3 regions of the Paenibacillus aurantius genome follow, and region 3 is predicted to be linked to each of the others. Evidence: riboswitches for the same ligand, from Rfam matches in the RefSeq annotation. Region 3 holds a riboswitch; each other region holds the start of a gene.
What was found. Region 3 has a riboswitch for ZMP and ZTP ahead of MJA45_RS23820 (bifunctional 5,10-methylenetetrahydrofolate dehydrogenase/5,10-methenyltetrahydrofolate cyclohydrolase). Riboswitches for the same ligand answer to the same signal wherever they lie in the genome.
Positions count from the first base shown of each region.

Region 1: it holds a riboswitch for ZMP and ZTP, as region 3 does, so the genes downstream of both, MJA45_RS14305 (DJ-1/PfpI family protein) here and MJA45_RS23820 (bifunctional 5,10-methylenetetrahydrofolate dehydrogenase/5,10-methenyltetrahydrofolate cyclohydrolase) in region 3, are expected to answer to the same signal.
Region 2: it holds a riboswitch for ZMP and ZTP, as region 3 does, so the genes downstream of both, rpiB (ribose 5-phosphate isomerase B) here and MJA45_RS23820 (bifunctional 5,10-methylenetetrahydrofolate dehydrogenase/5,10-methenyltetrahydrofolate cyclohydrolase) in region 3, are expected to answer to the same signal.

Region 1 covers NZ_CP130318.1:3,167,827-3,175,117, forward strand. Annotated here, with positions in the region: gene MJA45_RS14295 (AraC family transcriptional regulator) at 1-762, opposite strand, end outside; gene MJA45_RS14300 (GNAT family N-acetyltransferase) at 862-1,257, opposite strand; gene MJA45_RS14305 (DJ-1/PfpI family protein) at 1,300-1,917, opposite strand; ZMP/ZTP riboswitch at 1,978-2,057, opposite strand; gene MJA45_RS14310 (acyltransferase domain-containing protein) at 2,136-3,251, opposite strand; gene MJA45_RS14315 (DUF4082 domain-containing protein) at 3,426-5,288, opposite strand; gene MJA45_RS14320 (discoidin domain-containing protein) at 5,438-7,291, opposite strand, start outside.
Region 2 covers NZ_CP130318.1:43,210-50,500, forward strand. Annotated here, with positions in the region: gene MJA45_RS00210 (L-threonylcarbamoyladenylate synthase) at 23-1,093, shown strand; gene MJA45_RS00215 (manganese efflux pump MntP) at 1,425-1,982, shown strand; gene MJA45_RS00220 (low molecular weight protein arginine phosphatase) at 2,116-2,688, shown strand; ZMP/ZTP riboswitch at 2,846-2,927, shown strand; gene rpiB (ribose 5-phosphate isomerase B) at 3,071-3,529, shown strand; gene MJA45_RS00230 (TIGR01440 family protein) at 3,645-4,265, shown strand; gene MJA45_RS00235 (serine hydroxymethyltransferase) at 4,327-5,580, shown strand; gene MJA45_RS00240 (hypothetical protein) at 5,577-5,723, opposite strand; gene upp (uracil phosphoribosyltransferase) at 5,814-6,443, shown strand; gene wecB (non-hydrolyzing UDP-N-acetylglucosamine 2-epimerase) at 6,522-7,291, shown strand, end outside.
Region 3 covers NZ_CP130318.1:5,271,352-5,278,642, forward strand. Annotated here, with positions in the region: gene MJA45_RS23790 (hypothetical protein) at 1-84, opposite strand, end outside; gene MJA45_RS23795 (SF0329 family protein) at 173-742, opposite strand; gene MJA45_RS23800 (hypothetical protein) at 934-2,223, opposite strand; gene MJA45_RS23805 (GNAT family N-acetyltransferase) at 2,333-2,836, opposite strand; gene MJA45_RS23810 (DinB family protein) at 2,829-3,323, opposite strand; gene MJA45_RS23815 (NUDIX domain-containing protein) at 3,401-3,862, opposite strand; gene MJA45_RS23820 (bifunctional 5,10-methylenetetrahydrofolate dehydrogenase/5,10-methenyltetrahydrofolate cyclohydrolase) at 3,893-4,741, opposite strand; ZMP/ZTP riboswitch at 4,803-4,881, opposite strand; gene MJA45_RS23825 (alpha-galactosidase) at 4,917-7,121, opposite strand; gene MJA45_RS23830 (MarR family winged helix-turn-helix transcriptional regulator) at 7,209-7,291, opposite strand, start outside.

The sequences.
Region 1 (7,291 bases), 2.1 Mb from region 3:
GGGGAACCACTCCGAATAAATACGGCCCCAGGTTTCCTGTAGCGTTTGCGGGAAAGGTCCGATTGCTGTGAAGACCGCCCACCGGGAAGCCGGAACTTCCAGCTGAACCATCCCGGGACCGGCCTGCTCCGTGGTGGCCACACCGATATAATGGTCGCACTGCCCCTTTTCCTCCATCCTTCCTTCAGAAAAATTCGTAGAAGCGCTGATGATTCCGGCAGGCTCCATGTTAGACAGCTTCTTCATTTCCTCAATAAGCTTGGGCGTCAAACTTTGAGACATTGAGGCAATCTCCGGATTCACTCCGTCGAATACAACGGACACCCGCTTTTGGATCCCTACGATACGAAAAGCTTCTTTGTTCTCCAAACGGTAATTCATTTCTTCTCCTCCTTGAATGGTCAGCTGAAATCTCATCCGAGGGAAGGCTTTGAGGGAATGCCCGTGAATCCGGGCTTCCGAAGGTGTGATGCCATGGACCCCCTGAAAAGCCCGGGCAAAGGAATCTGGAGACGAGTAGCCGTACTTCAAAGCGGCATCTATGATTTTGAGATCGCCATGACAGAGCTCGTGGGCCGCCAAGGTTAACCGCCTGCGCCGGATGTATTCCGATAACGTAATCCCTGCCAGGAAGGAGAACATCCGGGTAAAATGATATTCCGAGCAGCAGGCGATTCGGGCAGCCTCCTTATAGTCAATCGTATCGGTTAGATTCTCCTCGATGTAGGACAAAGCTACGTTCCAGTTGGCCAGCAGATCCAAGACATTCACGCCTCCCTCGTTACCTCAAAGATAACAAAACTTCCTTTTCGTTTCCCGACAATGCTTGCACGGTTCTGTGGGGTTCCTCGAGTATGGTAATCATTCCGTTTCGAGCGATTTAACCAAGGTTAACCGATGGTAACCTGGTTGATAATAGTCTTTCTCCAGATGCACAGCCTGGAACCCCAATCGATCATAAAAAGCGAGCGCCGCCTGATTCCGCTCATGGTCGAGGGTATACAGGACAACTTCGTCATGTCCCCGTTCTTTTGCTTTTTGGCATATGGCAGCAATCAGGGAAGCCCCTACTCCTCTGCGGAGCCAATCCTTACAGGTTACAACACCTACGATTTCATAACGGCCTTTCGAATGCTGAAGAAGATAACCGGCATGACCAATCACTTCATTCTGTGCGTTGACCATCACGAAATAACCGCTGCTGTCATCGTTGGCTTCCAGGAAAGAGCTCCATCGGCAGGGATACTGTTCCCGGATGAAGGTGGGAAAGGAGAAAGAGCAGCAGACGAATCTCCACCTTCACCGCTCCTCTTCTTGTGGATCTATCTGCCCATAAACGTCGCCTGTCTGGCCAGCCTTGTAATAGGGATAGACCAGCTTCTTCTGAACCTGACGAACCGTCTCTGGATCCGTCAGATTCTCGACCATGAAGAGGCCCAAATCCACCGAGGCCGTGACGCCGCCTCCGGTAAAGGTATCTCCATCCCTCACCGCCCGGGCTTTTACCACTTCCGCACAATAAGGAACCAGCAGATCGTAGGCGGAGGGATTGGTGGTGGCTCTTTTGCCTTCCAGGAAGCCGGCTGCTCCCCATAGCAGGGCACCCGTGCAGACGGATACTTTATACGGCACAGACTCGGCGGTTCGGATCCATTCCACAAAAGCATCGTCTAACCGCAACTTCCTGGTCGCCATGCCGCCCGGCAGAAAGACCAGGTCGAATTGACTTAAAGGCGGCAGCACCAGATCCGCTTTTACCTTCAGCCCCCGGTCATCCTTCACTTCCGGTTGGTCGGCGCAGAACCTCCAGGTGACATTCTCCTTGATCTTCATAATACCCAGCCACGTGATTGCTTCGTAGAACCCCGCCAAATCCATAAACGTCATTCCGTCGAACAATACAAACGCCATCCTCATTTCTTCCACCTGTCCTTTCTTCGTTAAGAAAATAAAAAAAGCATTTGATCGAAGGATCAAATACTTTGCCCAGGCGTACGGCGGTTGTTCCATGCGCTCCCTCGTGGTCCTCCACGTTTACGCCAGTCACGCATTCCATATATTTACTTTTACTATACAAGGGAGATGGTTATTTTGTCTATGTTTTTTCACAGGATAGTCACGGCTTTGGGCCGCAGCTATGACAACGCTACGGAACCCGCCGGCTGTTCCCACAGTCTGAATCCCGCGGAGGACCTCATTCGATTTCCAAGCTTAACGTGCCGGATGATCGCTTTCTGCAGGGAGGTAACGGGTGTAAACTGATCAAGCTCCACATGGGGATCGTCGAAAACAAGTTCATAGGTTTGCCTCTCGTCCCCTATAACGGGAAGCGGCTTAAACATTCGTTGAAATTTGACGAGGTTGGACTCCGGAGGCAGGATGAGGGAAAGTGCGGGATCCATAATCCAGGATTTGCAGACGAACGCCTTAAACGGAATTCCTGGAAAGTATCTGGGAAAGAAACGATACGCCTCACGGTAAGCGTCCTCGCATTCTTTAAGGGAAAGCTTGCTGCCGGACGGGATGTGCACGTCCACGACGCGATCTCCTTTTCGGAGAACCACCCTCCACTCGTTCGGATCAAGGGCGATCGTCTCCCTCTGCACCGTTCCATCGGATGCGACCGGATGACCGACTAGCGAGAGGTCCGACTTCTGAAGAACCGGCAGCCAGGATTCCGCCTCCCTTCGGTTGTTGGTCCCATCCGGCAGGCCATCGGCCCGATACGGGACGTCCCCGTCGCATAACGTTATGATTTGGGATTCCCTGTTGCGGACCGTCATAAAAGGCCAGGAGTAGGTGCCGGTATTGAAGACAAGCCTGCCTAACCGGAAAATGCGGGCCTGGACGTGGCGCCTGAGCCAATTAAGTTCGGATAACCCCCATCTTCCGTTTCTTCGGTAATAGTCACGTGTATAAAGACCGCCGAATGCAAGCGTCTCCAGCGCAATCCGGTTTTCCATTCCCAGCTTGCGATAAGCCTCAAATGCCCGTTCGGCGCCGGAGACCAAGATAGCTAAGGGCCAGATCCCAGCCTGGTCCCCCAGCACGGGCACAGGGAGCGGCCAGGTGGAAACAGCGCCTGCCGTTCCCGGAGGTTGATGGAAAATGAGATAGGACCAGAATCGCGCGAGCAGGGACAATCCGGGATTCGCGCCGATAACGGGATAAAGCCCGGCTATCTCGGCCATCGCTTCCTGCGGTAAATCATAAATAAGGGAAGCGTTCTCCGGTATTTTTTGAAATGACATCTTGTACTCTCCGGACTCCACTGCTTTAAGATAGGCCGGCCAATGGTCCGGCCAGCCTGCTGGGGCAGGGCTTCCTGTCAATTCCTGCGTGAGGTGCTCCAAGTCCATCCCTGTTCCTTCCTCCTCGATGAACGAGAGGCCGCCGAGTTGCCGGCAGCCTCCCTGTTAATGGTTTTATGGTTTGAAGACGATGTCGCGCAAATAGTTGTTTCCATTAAACGTGCTGGTCGGTCTTGCTCCGAGCGTTGTCGTAAAGACACCCGCATTGGCCGTCCAGGACAGATGGTTCGCGTTGCTGCCGGAGTTGGTTAAGTCGCCGGCGACAGCGGCATAGAGCTTGCCGGAATCCGTTCCCGTCGTAACCGACACGGTATAGTCGGTATTCGCCGCTAGGTTGACGGGAGTGGCCAAATTGTACTGCACCCAACTGTCATTACCGCTAAACTTGAACGTGTACGGACCGCCGATGACCGTATTGTCCGAGTTTCTCCATATCCGGATGGTATGGTTTCCCGACTCCCCTTGCACCCCGAACAATCGAACCCCGGTTACCTGACCCGCAACCGAGGATGTGAACACCGTGCCGAGTTCATAGGCCCCTCCGTTGCCCCCGTTTCCCGTATCCGCCTTCACGCCGAACATATTCTCCGAAGTAAAGGATTCCGGATAGAAAATAACATCTCTTAAATAGTTCGTACTGTTGAAGGTGGTGGTCGGTAAAGTTCCCATTGTCGTGGTAAACACACCGGCGTTCGCAGCCCATGTCAGGTTGCCGCTGCTCCCGCCGCTGGTTAGGTCTCCGCTGATAGCAGCGTACTTATGCGACACATCGGTACCTACTGAAACGGAGACCGTGTAATTCGTCGATGACTCAATATATAGCGGAGTAGGCAGATAGAAGGTTTTCCAGCTGTTTGAGCCTGTAAAGGTGAAGTCATAAGGACCGGCGATCAAGGCTCCGTCCGAATTCCTCCATATCCTTATTTTATGGACCCCCGATTCCCCTGTAACCCCGTAAACCTTTACGCCCGCAATGTAACCGTTAGTCGCTGCCTGGAACTTCGTCCCGAGCTCCACTTGCTGTGAGCCTGTTCCCGTAGGTACCTTCGTTGCGAACATCGTATTGATCCCCGGTACCGTGTAGCCGTTCCAATAGCCGACATTGTCGTACCCGCCCTGCCGATTGGTATTAAACCAGAGCTTTCCGTCGGGGGCAACATTGACGGACTCAATCTCAATCCAGGTGCTTTCCTTAAGGCTGAAAGTCAGATTAAGATCCAATGAGATCGTTCCCGATGCTGTGGATATATTATGATAAACCAGTACAGCACTCTCGACCGGGGAACCGAAGGTCATAGGAACATAGATGCTGTCGTTACCGCTCCAATACCCCAACCCCTGATGCTGGGATCCCGTGTAGCTTCCAAGATCAATCACGAAATCAGGCGCTGCGGCTACCGCTATGGTTCCGCTGGTCGCACTCATGCTGAGCGATGCCCGGCGAAACTCCGTTCCCGATTTGAGGAGTAAATTTATAGTGCTGCCGGTTTGCCCCGTAACCTCAACTCCCGACATGGCCCAGAGTTGACCGGTAGGATCTTGAATATTGAACTCCCCCACTAGAAAATAGGTGTTTCCTACCACCTTCAGCTTCAACAGCTGAATAGTTCCGGGACTGTTCTTCAAGGTGGCGACGAAAAGATAGGTCACTCCGTCGATTACCGTGGCAGCCATATCGTTGGCATGGCTGAAATACGAAAGGATGGTAGTATTGTCGCTGCCATTCGTCATGAGCGTAGTGGCCCCGCTGGTCATGTTCGTAGAGTAAAGGGCCATTTGGGTATCGTTAGGTTCGACTTTTGCGGAATAGGCATAGCCGTTGGCCAGGGCCAATCCTTCCGTTGCGGTAAACACGTCATTGGGCAGCAAGGAGACCTGGGTATAGGTGCTGTAGGAAGCGGCACCGGCTGTGACGGGCATTAACGTGGTGAGGATCAAGACCAGTACGATGGCGACAAAACGCTTGATTATCTTCATTTCCTTTCCCTCCATTTGGAGGATTGCTTCTATAAAGCAATCCTAAGCTTAGTCAATAAAAGGGGAGGCACGTTTCATCTATGGATGGGGAGAGCACAATAGCGCTGCTCCCCATTTCTTGCTGGCTGCCTATTCGTTTTCCGGATGACCTATGGGGTAAACGCACGCCCCGGCTTTGGACTTAAATTAGTTACCGGAATGTTCGTGATTCCTTTCACGGGATATCCGGCATAATCATTCAGCGGCTTGGTCCCCGGCGTGTAGGAGATGGTAACGGTTCGATCGAATAGGACAGCCTGGGAGAGAGTCAGCTGAACCTCGTTACCGGCGGAATAAACCGAACGGACGACCGTGGGCTTTCCCTGTACCTGTACGCTAAAGTCAGCGGGATCAGCGGCTGCTCCGTCCGCCAAAGGTTTATCAAACCGTAGAACCATCTTATCGCCGTCTACCGAAGCGGTATCCAGGTAGGCTGGTTCTTGGAACCTCCACAGTTCCGAAGAGGTGGCGTTCCCGTTCGAGTCAATCAGCTTCACGAACCACTCGTTTGCGTTCCCCACTGCAACGGGTTCCAGCTTAATCGAGGCCGGACCGGTCTGTACGTTCGGGAGTGTCCCGAGCAGCTCATCGTTCCATTCCGTGCTGATGCCGAAACGGTCCGTCATCAGCGTCATCTCCCCTTTTGCCGTATCAAGCGGAAAGGTCGCCTGCTCCTTGTCGTCGGCAAAGAAATTGTAGTCATCCTTATAAGGAGAGTACGTGTTCATGTACATCCGCTTATTTTTCGCGTCGAACTGCAGCAAACGAATGTAGCCCAAGCCACCTTCCGGCCCCTCCTGATAGTCGGACAGTACTTCATAGACCACTTTCCCGTTGATGCGTTTGACATTGTAGAACGCGCCGTGATAATGACCGCTTACCACCATGAACACATTCTCGTTGGGGGCAATTACCTTCTCCATGATTTCTTTGCCGTTGACCCCATATTTGCCGCTTCCTTCAATGTAAGCATGAGTCCCCACAATGGCATAACGGTCTTTGTATTTGGATAATACGCTGTTTGCCCAATCGACCGTTTGTTGGTCCAGCCTTCCATACACCCCGAGATACAAGATAACAAAATCCATGCCGCCGGCGGAAATCAGATCATAATGATGACGGTTGTTGCTCAGGTCGCCTCCGTACCAAGGCTGCCCGGCAAACCGGTCGCGGCCGAAATAGTTCCAATAGTACTCGTAATCGTTGACATTATGGTTAATGTCGTGATTACCGGAAACCACGCCATACGGAATGCCGGCCTCCTCCAATATTTTCATGTTTCGGTCCGCCACTCCCCACTGGTCCGCCATGTTCCAATTCTGCACGAGGTCCCCGGTGTGGATGACATACTTGATCTTGAGCGGGTCTTTGTTGTCGGCAATCCAGCGGTTCATCTTCTCAAAAATGTTAGGATAACTCCTGGAATAATACTGGGTATCCGTTTCCCAGATAAACGTGAAATCGTACTCGTTCGGGGCCGGTTTCTTGGAGGGTTCCGTAATATTTTTCTGTGCGGCCGCCACCATAAAGTGAGCTTTGCCTCCTTGGACGTTCGACGTACCGAATTTACCGGTTAATTGGATATCCCGCAGCGGATTGCCCTCCCGGGAGGTCAACGCCACCCAGTTCGTTATCGCATAGTCCCATACATACAGCGTCGCCACCTGGTCCGTCCGCCCTTCCCAGGTCACATATAGCTCCCGTTCCACCGGCTGGTCGAATTCCAGATCGAAGCGCTGGTAAGGAGAATTCTCCACGGACTTTGTAATCTGGTACTTGTCGTCCGATTGGGTTATCTTGGCCATTTCTTCAGGTGAGAGGCTGATATCCCCATATTCTTGCGGATAATAAGCGGGAAGCTCCTTCGCATCCGGATTCTGAAAGGCGGAGACGCCGTATTGAGTCAGGTCGGCGGGAATAAGAACCCGTTTGTAAAATTGGGCATCCAGGGGAACGCCGGACGA
Region 2 (7,291 bases), 1.1 Mb from region 3:
AACCAGTAAGGATGAGTGGAAGATGACACAGGTATGGAGGGCGGAGCCCGCTGGAGCCGGCCATCAGGAGGCCGTGGAAGCGGCGGCACGTTTGCTGAAAGAAGGGGGGCGGGTCGCCTTTCCGACGGAAACGGTGTACGGCCTCGGGGCGGACGCCCGCAGCACGGAAGCGGTAGAGGGGATTTTTGCCGCGAAGGGACGCCCTTCCGACAATCCCCTCATCGTGCATATCGCCGACCGCGCCCAGCTCGGCGAGATCGTCGCCGGCGTGGACGAGCTGTCGGCCCGCCTCATGGACGCCTTCTGGCCCGGCCCCCTGACGCTCGTGCTCCCGGTCAAGCCGGGCGCCCTCTCGCCCCGCGTCACCGCGGGGCTTGCGACTGTCGGCGTCCGCATGCCCGATCACCCGCTCGCGCTGGCGCTGATCCGCGTGGCGGGCTGCCCGGTCGCCGCGCCGAGCGCGAACCGCTCCGGCCGCCCGAGCCCGACGCGAGCCGAGCACGTGCTCGATGACCTGAACGGGGTCATCGAAGGCGTGCTCGACGGCGGCCCGACGGGCGTCGGCGTCGAGTCGACGGTCGTCGAAGCCGCCGGCGGCGCCGTGCACGTGCTGCGCCCGGGCGGCGTAAGCGCCGAAGCACTCGAGCGGTTCGCGCCCGTCGCCGGCGCGGGCCCGGACGGCGAGCCTGGCGCTCCGGGCGGCGAGGACGCGCTTCATGCCCCGAAGGCACCGGGCATGAAGTACGCGCACTACGCCCCGCGCGGGCGCCTTGCCGTCGTGCAGGGCCCGTCGCCCGAGGCGGTGAGTTCCTGGATCCGCCAGGAACTCGCGCGGGCGAAGGCCGCCGGCGAACGCACGGGCGTGCTCGCCTGCGCCGAGCATGCGGCGCGCTACGACGCCGACGCCGTCATCGCCTGCGGCCGGCTCGGCGATCCCGGCTCCGCAGCCCGCGGGCTCTACGACGCCCTGCGCGGCTTTGACGAGGCCGGGGTGACCTTCATCCTCGCCGAGGCCGTCGAAGAGAGCGGCATCGGCGCCGCGGTGATGAACCGGCTGCGCAAGGCGGCCGGAGGCCGGGTCATCCGGCTTTAAGCTCCGCCTGAACGGTTTGGCGATGCCCGCGGCGACTTGCTTTTTGCGCCAAAGACGCAGGCTTGCTTGCCGCACGAGGGGCGGGGGAACTTTTGGTTTCCCGGCCTTTTTTTGCATCCTTCAGCGGATTCCCCCTTCCGAACCGCTTCTAACTTAGGCAGGCGCCTCTGCCCCGTAGCATTCGCCGGCATCCCCGCCCTTTGCCCGTCCGGCGCGTTACCGCCTCCGTCCTGCTCCGGGTAAGGCGGTCCCTCCCTGGGACAAACCGGACATGTTTCCCTCAAGCTCCGCATATCTTGGGAAAGAATAGGCGGACAAAGGGGAGAGGAGCATGGAAGCGGCACCGGTGTGGGGCGAATTGATCACTCTTTTGCTGATGGCGGTGGCTCTGGGGATGGATGCGTTCTCCCTCGGAATCGGGATCGGCTTGAAAGGAATTCGCCTACTCGACATTTGCAAAATCAGTTTCACCATCGGCCTTTTCCATATTGTCATGCCTTTGACCGGCATGTTTATGGGGCATTATGCGGGCGAGCTGCTCGGCGGAGTCGCGACGGCGGCCGGAGGGGGCCTGCTGGTGGTGCTCGGTGCTCATATGGTGTACAGCGCTATGCGGGGAGACGCCGTTCAATCCATCGACCACCGGACGTTCTGGGGGTTGATGCTGTTCTCCTTAACGGTCAGCATTGATTCTTTCTCGGTGGGCGTATCGCTCGGTATGTTCGCGTCGGACCTGCTGCTGACGGTTCTTCTTTTCGGGCTGCTGGGAGGGTTTATGTCGGTGCTCGGCCTGCTGCTCGGGCGCCGGGTGGGCCAGTGGGTGGGAGATTACGGGGAAGCCTTCGGCGGCTTGATTCTTCTTGCTTTCGGCCTGAAGTTTCTGATGTAGAGCTTTCGTCAAGGGCAGGAAAAGCGGGCGTTCGCCTGCGCCTAACACGCTGCAGCGGGTCCGGGTGGATAAGCCCGGACCCTTCCTATTATAATATAAGAGAGACATGCCGGAAGAAAAAGGAGTGGGCAGAATGATCAACCATGTGCTGTTCGTTTGTACGGGAAATACGTGCCGAAGTCCTTTGGCGGAAGGGATTTTCCGGCTGCTTGCGGAGCGCAAGGGAATCCGCGTGACCGTGTCCTCCGCCGGAGTATCCGCAGTGGACGGCTGCTCGATTTCGGGGCATTCGCGCCGGATTCTACAGGACAAGGGGCTGAACGAAGCCCTGTCCTCCAAGTCGCTCTCCCCGGAGCTGATCCGCCGGGCGGACCTCATCCTGACCATGACCGTCAGCCACAAAAGGCTTCTCCTCCAACGCTTCCCGGAGGCCGTGGACAAAACGTACACCTTAAAAGAATATACAGCCCACGCTGCCGCGGATTCCGGTGAGGCCGGCGAGAAGGAACGGCTCATTGTGGACCTGCAGATCAAGCAGGCGCTTGGTCAGCCCATTACGGCTGAGGACCGGCGCAGGCTGGCCGAGCTGGAAGGTACAGGGGCGGACCTCGACATCCGCGATCCTTTCGGAGGCTCCTTGGAGGAATACCAGGCCTGCGCGCTGGAGATTGAGGAGAGCGTGGAGAAGCTCCTCGACAAGCTGTAACCGGCAGCCTGGAGGAGGAGGAGGCGAGGGAGCCAAAGACGGTACGTCCCCTGACTTTTCCGCAGGGAGGCCGCCTTCCGGGCTTTACAGCCTCCGCAAAATGCGGTAAGATAAAGGCATATTCAAGGAGGAAGCCGCTCACGCGGAATTCTCCCACTGGACCCGGTGTAACTGGCGACAACGTGGAACCAACCACAATGGAGCACCGGGCCATACGGCCGGTCGCCTGGGCAAAGAGCATCTCGTGCGTGCACGAGTGTGCTCTTTTTCTATTTGTTGGGCGGGATCGGCGTTATCGGGTATAATGAAGGGGACTTGTCTATCCGTGCCCGTCTCTTGCGGGCCTTGACATTCTACACCTATCTTGGGAGGACCAGAACCTATGAAAATTGTAATCGGAGCCGATCACGCAGGATACCGTTTGAAGGAAGAAATCAAGACGTTCGTCGCCGGTCTGGGCCATGAGGTGACCGACATGGGCACCCAGAACGAGGAGTCCGTGGACTACCCGGATTTCGCGTCCGCCGTTTGCGAGAAGGTGGCTTCGGGAGAAGCCGATAAAGGCATTCTCCTCTGTGGAACCGGCATCGGCATGTCGATTGCGGCGAACAAAATCCCCGGCATCCGCTGTGCGCTTGTGCACGATCTGTTCAGCGCGAAGGCGACCCGCGAGCACAATGACACCAATGTGCTGGCCATGGGCGAGCGCGTAGTGGGGCCGGGCATCGCGCAGGAGATTACCCGCCTCTGGCTGGAGACGGAATTCTCCGAAGGGCCCCGTCACCAGAACCGCGTCGGAAAGGTTCGCTCGCTGGAAGAGAAGTACTCCCTTCATCCATAAAACTCGCCTGTTCCACCTATCCTAAGCAGGAGGCCGGGAGGTAGGGGCCTCGCAGTGTCTTATCCGCAAGGTAAGGCACCAGAATCCGAAAATTCGGCAAGGAGGCGTGATGGCGGTGAAGGAGAACGAAGCGAACCGGGCGGGACAGCCGGAGTGGGACCCGGAGGCGGATCTGTCGCAGCGTGTGGAAACCGCGCTGACGGAGCTGGTCCAGGCCGGAAAGGTCGAAGAGGGCCAGATTGTCGTCATCGGGACGAGCACAAGCGAAGTGATCGGGCGGCATATCGGGACGGCCGGGAGCGAGGAGGCGGCAGCCGCCATCTTCGAAGGCGTGCAAAGGGTCCGCGGGCGAATCGGCTTCTTCCCCGCTTTCCAGTGCTGCGAGCATTTGAACCGCGCGCTTGTGGTGGAAAAGGAGCTGCTCTCGAGGTACCCTCTGCTCGAACCGGTATCGGTGATTCCGGTTCCGCGGGCAGGCGGGTCGATGGCGGCATACGCCTTCCGCAAGCTGAAGCAGCCGGTAGTGGTGGAGACGATCCGGGCTCACGCCGGAATCGATATCGGAGGAACGCTGATCGGGATGCACCTGATCCCGGTAGCCGTGCCGCTCCGCTCCTCCGTGCGGATGATCGGGGAGGCCCCCGTCTCCATGGCCTACACGAGGCCGAAGCTGATTGGCGGCGCCCGTGCCGTCTATGTGGTCGAGACGGTGACGGATGCCGGAACGTGTGACTGAGTTTGGGATGGCAGGATAAGCGGGCTTGAACCGCCTTTTAATCAATGGGGAGGAATCGAACATGGAACATTTACGCAAGCAGGATCCGGAAGTGTTGGCGGCCATGAGCAAGGAGCTCAACCGCCAGCGCGACAACATTGAACTGATCGCCTCGGAGAACTTCGTCAGCGAGGCCGTGCTGGATGCCCTGGGCACCGTGCTGACGAACAAGTACGCCGAAGGCTATCCCGGCAAGCGCTTCTACGGCGGCTGCGAGCACGTCGACGTGGTGGAGGACATTGCCCGCAACCGCGTGAAGGAAATTTTCGGAGCCGAGCACGCGAACGTTCAGCCCCATTCGGGCGCTCAAGCGAACCTGGCCGTTTATCTCGCCACCGTCAAGCCGGGAGACACCATCCTCGGCATGAACTTGGCCCATGGCGGCCATCTAACGCACGGTAACCCGGCGAACGCGTCCGGCCTGCTCTATAACTTCGTGGCGTATGGCGTTGATCCGAACACGTTCCGCATCGACTACGACGAAGTCCGCAAGGCGGCCTTCAAGCATCGTCCGAAGCTGATCGTGGCCGGAGCGAGCGCTTATCCGCGCACCATCGATTTCGAAGCCTTCGCTTCGATCGCGAACGATGTGGGCGCCCTGTTCATGGTAGATATGGCGCACATCGCAGGTCTGGTAGCGGCAGGTCTTCATCCGAACCCGGTTCCGCACGCTCATTTCGTGACCTCGACCACACACAAAACGCTTCGCGGTCCCCGCGGCGGCTTGATTCTCTGCAAGCAGCCTTGGGCACGGGAAATCGACAAGGCCGTGTTCCCGGGAACCCAGGGCGGACCGCTGATGCACGTTATCGCGGCGAAAGCCGTTTCCTTCGGCGAAGCCCTGCAGCCTGATTTCAAGACGTATCAGGAGAATGTCGTGAAGAACGCCGCTACGCTGGCCGAATCCTTGGCCGCTGAAGGCTTGAACATCGTATCGGGCGGAACCGACAACCACCTGATTCTGGTTGATCTGCGCAGCATCAACATGACAGGTAAAGCCGCCCAGCATCTTCTCGACGAAGTGGGCGTAACGGCCAACAAGAACGCCATTCCGTTCGACCCGACGAGCCCATTCGTCACAAGCGGCATCCGGCTCGGAACACCGGCGGCTACTTCCCGCGGCATGGATCAGGAAGCGATGAAGAAGATCGCCGAGATTATCGCCATGACGCTGAAGAATCCGGACGACAGCTCGGTGCACGAGAAAGCCCGCGGCATGGTCCGCGATCTGACCGCGCAGTTCCCTCTCTACGCCAACATGAAATACGAAGCTTAATCCAGGAAACAGGCGCCCGTTCGGGCGGCATCCGGCTCCCTTGCGAGGGAGCCTTTTCTTTTGGCATGGACGGTATCGGCCGCTTTCGGCAAGGGACGGGCTCCGTTCGGTCCGTCCGGGTATTCGCGCTCTTTTTTGGACAAGATTATACGAGGATGTTTATGGTATAATGTACGAGGTTTGTCAGGCATCAGGAGTTAAAGAAGGGCTAAACGACGCTCGGGAGGACTGTTATGGGTAAAGTATTTATTTGCGACCATCCGCTGATTCAGCATAAGCTCACCTACATACGGGATGAGAATACCACGACCAAGGACTTCCGCGAACTGGTCGATGAAGTCGCCACGCTGATGGCTTATGAAATTACGAGGGAAATTCCGCTCGAGACGATCCAAGTCAAGACACCGGTCACAACGACCGACGGTAAAATCATTTCCGGCCGCATGCTCGGCCTCATTCCGATTCTTCGGGCGGGCCTCGGCATGGTGGACGGCATCCTCAAGCTGCTTCCGGCCGCCAAGGTCGGCCATGTGGGTTTGTACCGCGACCCCGAAACCTTGCAGCCGGTGGAATATTACGTCAAGCTTCCGACCGACGTGCTCGAGCGCGAGCTGATCGTGATTGACCCGATGCTCGCCACCGGGGGCTCGGCGATCGCCGCCATCGACGTGCTCAAGAAGCGGCAGTGCACCCAGATCAAGCTGATGTGCCTGATTGCCGCTCCGGAAGGCATCAAGGCGATGCAGGAAGCGCATCCGGATATCGATATTTACGTAGCCGCCATAGACGATCACCTAGATGACCACGGCTACATTGTTCCCGGCTTGGGAGACGCGGGGGACCGCCTGTTCGGAACGAAGTAGAAGGACCGCTTGTCCGGGCTTAAGCTAGAGGCTTGCCGGGATGAGCCAACAGACAAGCGAAACGGGGGAATGAAACGCATGAGTCGTATCAAAGTAATGACTGTTTTCGGCACGAGACCCGAAGCGATCAAGATGGCTCCGCTTATTTTGGAATTGGAAAAGCATCCCGATAAGATCGAATCGGTCGTCTGTCTGACGGCGCAGCACCGTCAAATGCTGGACCAGGTGCTGGAGGTATTCCGCATCAAGGCCGATTATGACCTGGATGTCATGAAGGACCGCCAGACCTTGCAGGAATTGACCGTTCGCGTGCTTCAGGGACTGGAGCCCGTTTTTACGGAAGCGAAGCCCGATATCGTCCTGGTCCACGGGGATACGCTGACGACGTTCCTCGCGAGCTACGCCGCCTTCCTCCAGCAGATCAAGGTCGGCCATGTGGAAGCGGGCCTGCGCACGTGGAACAAGCTGTCCCCGTATCCGGAGGAAATGAACCGCCAGCTGACCGGCGTCCTGGCCGACCTGCATTTTGCCCCTACGGACTGGTCGGCCGGCAACCTGCTGAAGGAGAACAAGAATCCGGAGACGATCTACATAACCGGAAACACCGCTACGGACGTGTTCCAGTACACGGTTAAGCAGGATTATCAGCATCCGGTGCTCGAATGGGCGGAAGGCAAGCGTCTCATCTTCATGACCGCTCACCGGAGAGAGTCCCAAGGGGAGCCGCACCGGCAAATCTTCCGGGCCGTCAGAAGGCTCGCCGATGAGTTCGAGGATATCGCCATCGTCTATCCGGTTCATCTGAGCCCGGCCGTCCGCGAGCCGGCCTACGAAATTCTCGGCGATCA
Region 3 (7,291 bases):
AATATCCAACAAATTTTCACCATATTCATCTGGCGTTCTCATTGCTATTTTTTTATCTATCAGATTTTTTCCATTAAAATACATCCTCTTACCGACAACAATTTATCAGCAAATATACGTTCGCATGAAAAAAACCTCCTGCTTGAGAGGGGGGAAGGAGTTTTTTCATTTTTCATAACGTACTAAACCGCAGCTCATAAAAATACTGTACACTTGGATGCTTGAACTTCATCTTCTCGGTCATGTTTAAAATTCGCTTTTTTCCAACTCGTCTGTCCAGCAAAGCTAAAATATTCAATAAGATATCATGGCTCTCTATGCTTTCCTCTATAGAAATAGATAAAAACTTATTAGCTACAACGACAAAATTTGATTTACTTAATGCTGATTGTGCTAACAAAAGCTCTTTTGCATATTCTGATTTTTTTCTATTTCTTGCCATTACTTCTAGACGATCCTCCGGAACCATCCCCTTGGTATCTTTTCTGACCGCTTCCATTTCATCATTGTTGATAGGAATTTGGATATCGGAATCATTCTTAATTTCTAACTCCGTCTCATACCATCTGATTAAGGTAGTTTTATCACTCATATTGAGTACGTTCTTTTTATCTACTGCAATATAACATTGTCCTGCTTTATCAGGTAAATATCGGTAACTGGTTGCACGGTATTCAACCCTTCCATATAACGCAGGACAGAGAAAACTCTCCAGATGTTGCTTCAATTTGCTCCAGGACATGTAATCCTCCTATGTGCCCATCTTAAAAACACATTTTTTTGTTTCTGTAGGTTTATCAGGCTATATGTTTCGCAAAGGTTCCTATTTGCTCACAATCTAGCGAATTGGTTGATCCTCGATGCCTGATCATTCTATAATTGCATAATCATATTATCAGGTTTAATTTATTTTTTTTTGCAAACAAATCGTGTTTATCTATTATTCAAATATTCATGTGCTATCTTTCTGCATACATCTTTAGGATCATGATCCGTATCTATTAAATATTTAATAAATATATCTTCAACTTCCGTACTGTCTATTGACGCCAAATAGCGAAATGCTTCCTCAAGTAGTACCTTCCAATTCGCATCATTGATTATTCGTTTGGCAAGTTCAATCGCTCTCTTAGGTTCTTGCAGTTCTAGTTTCTTAAAAATCATCTCTAACTCAAATTCTGCTTCCTCATCCCGCCTACCCATAACATCATGAACGCGTTCATCCGAAACATCTCCCGCCATATCCGAAAACGCGATTGATAAATAGTCAGGATAGATCCTCTTACCAAAATCATTTTCTGTGGTAGCTGTCTCATGTATCCATACGCACTGACAAGCACTAAGGAGCTCCTCAACCTCTTGAGTCTCAAGTTTCCATTTTCTCGAATCCATTATCTTTTTCAGATATTTATAAATCCTCTCAGGTTTACTAAATAAGTTAAAATCATATATTTCACCGCCAGCATAAATCTTATCTGGCTTTTTGTCTTGATTGAAACCCAATCCCGTTACTTTTACTATGGTTAAACAATCGATACTTTTATTTTCTATATAAGCTGCGGTTGCTCTATGATGTCCGTCTAATAATGTGCTCATGAACCCTTCGTAGTAATAAGCAAGCCCTGTCATGCTTTTACCGTGATTTAATTGATCTACGTAATGACTTACCCTTTCTTTATTTAAACAAGCAATACTTTGAGAGGGAAGAAGGAATTTGGGAGTACCAGAACTAATATGAAACTTATAATATACATCCGCTGTTGCCTTGTAGAGCTTCTTTGAACTGGGTAAATTCCAGAAAAAATTACCTTCTCCATCAGTGGGAATCATCTCGATGCGGGTTAACAAGTAGTACCCGTCTTCTAAGATTGATAGCATAGGTTTTATATTTTCAAAAGCAACCTTGATATCATTACCTACATTTTGTGAATGTTTAATGGTGTCAATTAAGCTTTGATTGACGTTCTCCCTGCCTAAACCCATACTTAAAACCTTAGCACATGTTGGACAGTACAACTCTTCACCGTAGCTGTTTATCAATGGTTTATTATCTAGCAACAAAAACCCATAGGTATCACCACTTTTATCCGTTCCGTACTTAGTGGTCAATTTCCCTGTCCCTTTGTTAACCCTGAAAAGAAGGGCATCATTCCCCCATCTATTATGCCTACCAGGCATTAGGGCTTCGTACTCTATAGGCTCCGATAAATTAAAGAATTTCACTTTATCACCCCTGAGCAATTTCACCCTATTTCTTATATTGTAAATTATTTACTGACTCCTGCAAAACAATGTCCCGCTCCGAGGTAAGCAGAGCGATGAGGGCCCCCCGTCAGCCCCCTTGCAGGGCATATTCATACAAGGCCGTAGGGTAGCGCCCGAACAGAAGGCGTTCGCCTGCCTTCCGGAACCCGGCGTACTCATAGAAGCGGCAGAGCTGGGGCCGGTCGGCGGCGCAATCGAGGCGGAGGAACGCTTTGTCCCGTCTTACCGCCTCCCGAATGGCCCAGCGAATCATTTCAACGGAGAGCCCGGTCCCGGCATAGGGCCTTCTCACGCAAAGCTTATGCAGGTAAAGGGAAGGACACCCGTCCGCATCGGCCCACGCCAGTTGATCCTGCTCCTGAAGGATCATGACGGCGGCGGGCTCCTTCCCCACGCTCCCCAAATAGAGCTCCTCCCTGCGGCAGGAAGCGAGCAGAGCGGTCAAGGAGACCTGCCGCTCCGACCACATCTCCTGCCCCCGGGCTCGTATCCATTCCGCTCCCTCCCGCAGAATGGATACGAAGAGCTCGAGCTCTTCGTCAGCCGGGTTCTTAACCTCTAAGTCAATCATTTTTTTGACTTAAACTTAAGCATTGTTTTTTGAGCAGCATGATTTGTCCTATATGATAGGCATTATGAATACATAAATTTGAGACTGCTCCCCACCATGGAGCATGGAAATAGGAGGGGATTTCCGTTAGCAGTTTAAGCTCCGTGCTTTCCTCAAGTGCCTTATTCCAGCTATCAAAAACGGTTTCCAGTCTCTGCAAAGTCTTCTTCCACTCCAGCTCATTGAGGGGATGCGGATTTACATAAAACGTATCGTCATTGTTTATGGGACTACTCCGGTCAACTAATTCCGTGTTATATCTTTCGAGCCATTTCTCATTCCAAAAAATTAGATGATTCACGATCGACCAAATGGATTGTTTGCTTTCATTCTCCCAAGCAGCTTGGCTTGCTTTTAAATCCATTAGAATCTCATGAAGAGGAAGAAACCAGCTCTTATCGTGATAACAAGCGTTCCATTGATCCAACAGAACAGATTTTATATTCATACCAATCACTCCCTTCTCAAGTTAGTTCTCGGTTCATCCGGATAACGTCAGATCGGATGCCCGTCTGACGGAGCGGGCTATTCCTCCGGCCGGTCATAATTCCGCCGGATGACCAGATGGACAACCTCCTCGAGGCCCCGTTCCAGCGCTTCCCAAATCCCCTCCGGATAGAGCGGTCTTTCCTTAAGCTCTTTAAGGGTTCGCCACGTTAACTGAATATCCGGGTGCTCCTTATGCGTGAGCGCCCCGCGGATGGCCGATTCCTCCACGGCGGCCCAATGCAGGACGGTGCAGTCGTGCCGCTGCCGACCGTCGAACTCCACCAGGCTCTCATTCAGGCACACCAGCGGGCCGACCTGAACGGGCAGGTCGAACTCCTCCAGAAGCTCCCGGCGAATGGCTTCCGCCGCGGTTTCCCCGAATTCCACGCCGCCGCCGGGAAAGCGGTAGAAGCTCTCCTCCCGGTCGCATTGGACCAAGTACGCTTCCCCGTCCGACCGCCGGATAATCGCTTCCGCTCTAAGCAGGGGACGATGCATCTGATTTCCTCCTCTTCGGATGTCCTTCCGTTACCGGTTACCGTATTTCTCCGCCGCTTCCACGGTGTGCTTAAGGAGTGTGGCGATCGTCACCGGGCCCACCCCGGCCGGCACAGGGGTAATGGCGGAGGCCTTCCCTAGGCAAGCCTCATAGTCCACATCCCCCACGTTGCCGGGGTTATATCCCGCATCCAGCACCACCGCCCCCGGCTTGAGCCAATCTCCCTGTACGAACCGGGGGCGGCCTACGGCCGCTACGACAATGTCGGCCAGGCGGACGAGGTCCGGGAGTCCCCGAGTGCGGGAGTGGCACGTGGTGACCGTTGCGTTCTCATTCAGCAGCATAGCGGATACCGGCTTGCCCAGAATGGGGCTCCGGCCAATGACGACCGCATGCTTGCCCTCCGCCTCGATCCGGTAATGCTTCATAATGGCCAGAATGGCCGCCGGGGTACAGGACGGGAAATCCGCCAGGCCAAAGGCCGTCCGCGCATAGCCAAGCGTCGTCACGCCGTCCACGTCCTTCTCGATGGAGATGGCCTCGAAGGCCTCCCTCTCGTCGATCGAAGCCGGCACCGGATGCTGCAGGAGGATGCCATGCACGGCCGGGTCCTCGTTAAGCTCCCGAATCGTCTCCACGAGCTCCTCCGTGGTCGTGTTCTCCGGAAGCACGACCCGCCTTGAGCCGATGCCGAGCCTCCGGCAGGCGTTCCCTTTCATTCTCACATACGTGGCCGACGACGGATCGCTGCCGACCAATACGGTGGCCAGGCAGGGGACGATTCCTTTTTCCCCCAGAGCCTGAATTCGTTCCTTTAGTGTCTCCTTGATGCTTTCGGCCACTTTGGTGCCGTCCAGCAGGAGTGCGTTGTTGGGCATGGTCTTCCTCCATCCTTTCCACCGATAGAATAAAAACACAAAGAGGCAAGGGATAGTCCCTTACCTCTGCCCAGGCGATCGGCGTGATAAGCAGGTGCTCCCCCGTGGTTCTCCACGTTTCGCCAGTTACACCTGCCAGATATTCCCTCTATTGTAACCCGAACATCCTCTTCCTTCAAGCGCCGTTTTGGCTTACCGCCTGCAGACGGAACATCACGCCGAGGAAATCCCCTTTCAGCACGGGAAGGGGGATCCCGACGTACATCAGATGATCGCCTCCATAAACCGCCCCTGACTCCAGTTCCATATAATCAAGGTTCGGGTCGAGGCCTTTCAGCTTCAGGCGCTTGATCGCCGGGGCCGCTTCCGACAGCGTCTCGAAATAGAAGGCCGCCGCCTCCTGCCGGTCCGCGGAGACGAACATCCAGGCCGTTTCGTTCCCTTCGAACGGATTGCGGAGCCGGTAGTGATCCCCGAATTGGACAAGCGGGCGGATCTGCTTGTACAGCTCAATCTGGCTGCGGATTTCCGTCTTGTCGTCCTCCGTCAGCCGGGTCAGGTCCAGCTCGTAGCCCAGGTTGCCCGACATGGCGACATACCCGCGCGTCTTGAGTGGCGTGATCCGCCCCACCTGATGATTCGGTACCGCGGAGACATGCGCTCCCATCGTGACGGGCGGATACACCAGGCTCGTCCCGTACTGCACCTTCAGGCGCATGACCGCATCCGAGTTGTCGCTCGTCCACACCTGCGGCATGTAATGGAGCAGGCCGGGATCGAAGCGCCCGCCTCCGGCAGCGCAGCTCTCGAACAGTACGTCCGGGAAGGCCGAGGTGATCCGCTCCAGCACATCATACAAGCCGAGCATGTACCGGTGGGCCGTTTCCCTCTGCCGGTCGGGCGGCAGCAAGGCGGAGCCGATTTCGGTCATGTTGCGGTTCATGTCCCACTTGACATAGCGGATCGGGGCACTGGAGAGCACTTGGCCGACGGTATCGACAATATAGTCCCGCACGTCGGCCCGGGAGTAATCCAACACGAGCTGGTTTCTCGACGTGGTCCGGGACCGGTCCGGGACGTGAAGACACCAGTCCGGGTGACTCCGGTACAGCTCGCTGTCCGGGGAGATCATCTCCGGCTCGAACCACAGCCCGAAAGCAAGCCCGTTCGCCGAGATCCGTTCGGCCAGATGCTCCAGGCCTTCGGGCAGCTTGTTCCGGTCGACGAACCAGTCCCCCAAGGAGGACTTGTCGTTATCCCTCCGCCCGAACCATCCGTCATCCAGAACGAACAGCTCAATGCCGATCTCTCCGCCCACCTTCGCGATCTGCCCCAGCTTGTCCGCATTGAAATCGAAATAGGTCGCTTCCCAGTTGTTAACCAGTACGGGCCTTTCCCGGTCGCGGTGGGTTCCCCGGCACAGGCGTTCCCGGTACAGCCGGTGATAAGTCCGCGACATGCCTCCCAGGCCCCGGTCGGAATAGACCAGCACCGTTTCCGGCGTCTGAAAGGACTCCCCGGGCTCCAGCAGCCAGCTGAAATCGAACGGGTTGATTCCGAGTGATACCCGGGTGGTGCCGAACTGCTCCACCTCCGCGCTTGCCAGGAAGCTGCCGCTGTAAACGAGGCTGAACCCGTACACGTCCCCGCTATCCTCATCCGCCCCTTTGGAGAGCAGCGCCATAAACGGATTCTGCTGGTGTCCGCTTGCCCCTCTCCGGCTTTCGATGGACTGGGTTCCGGGAACGAGCGCGCGCCGGTGAAGATGCCGTTCCCGCAGGACGGCGCCCGAGAGCTGCAGCAGGTCGTAGTCGGAGGAGGACATATCCACGCTCATGCTCATGGTCCGAAGCAGCTTCAGCCGCCCGGGGCCCTCGTGGGCGAAGCGGACGCTGCGGGTGATGGCGTCATAGTGCTCGAAGACCGTATAGGTCAAGATGACCTTCAGCCCGATGACTTCATCCGCCAACTCGATCTCGAGCGTCTCGGCTTCTTCCGGAGCCTCGGCGTAAGTAGCCGGCAGCCCCTCCAGCTTCGGCTTGCCATTCAGCAGGCGGTGGGCCCGGTATTTCAAATCGGTCACCGTCGAGCCGTTTTCGAGCTGAACCTGAAAAGCGGGGAGCCGGAAATCCCCCGCGCCGTAGCCCGGATACTCCTGCGGGATTGTGTCCGGCGAGTAGGTTTTGTCGGTTACGTCGGGAGTAGGGGACGCGGCGGAGCGGGCCCTAAGCTGCAGAATCCGGTCCAGCCCCGTCGGGCGGATCCTTTTGCCCCAATACAAATGAGCGAGGGTTCCCCATTTCGTGACTTGAAAAAGATAGCTGGAAGATTTCGTCTGCAGATGATAAATGTTTGCTTTTCCGTCAAAGTGCACAGCCAAGTCGGACTCTCTCCTTCTCTCTCTGTTTTCTCTGTCTTTCGCTAACCCATTCGCTATCGAAAGGGATATTCCTGCGAACAACGGCTATTATCCATCCAGCCTGCTGTCCGGAGAGCCGCCGGCTACGGAATCCGTCCCAGCCGTCTCCGCTTCAATCCGGCTCTGAAGCA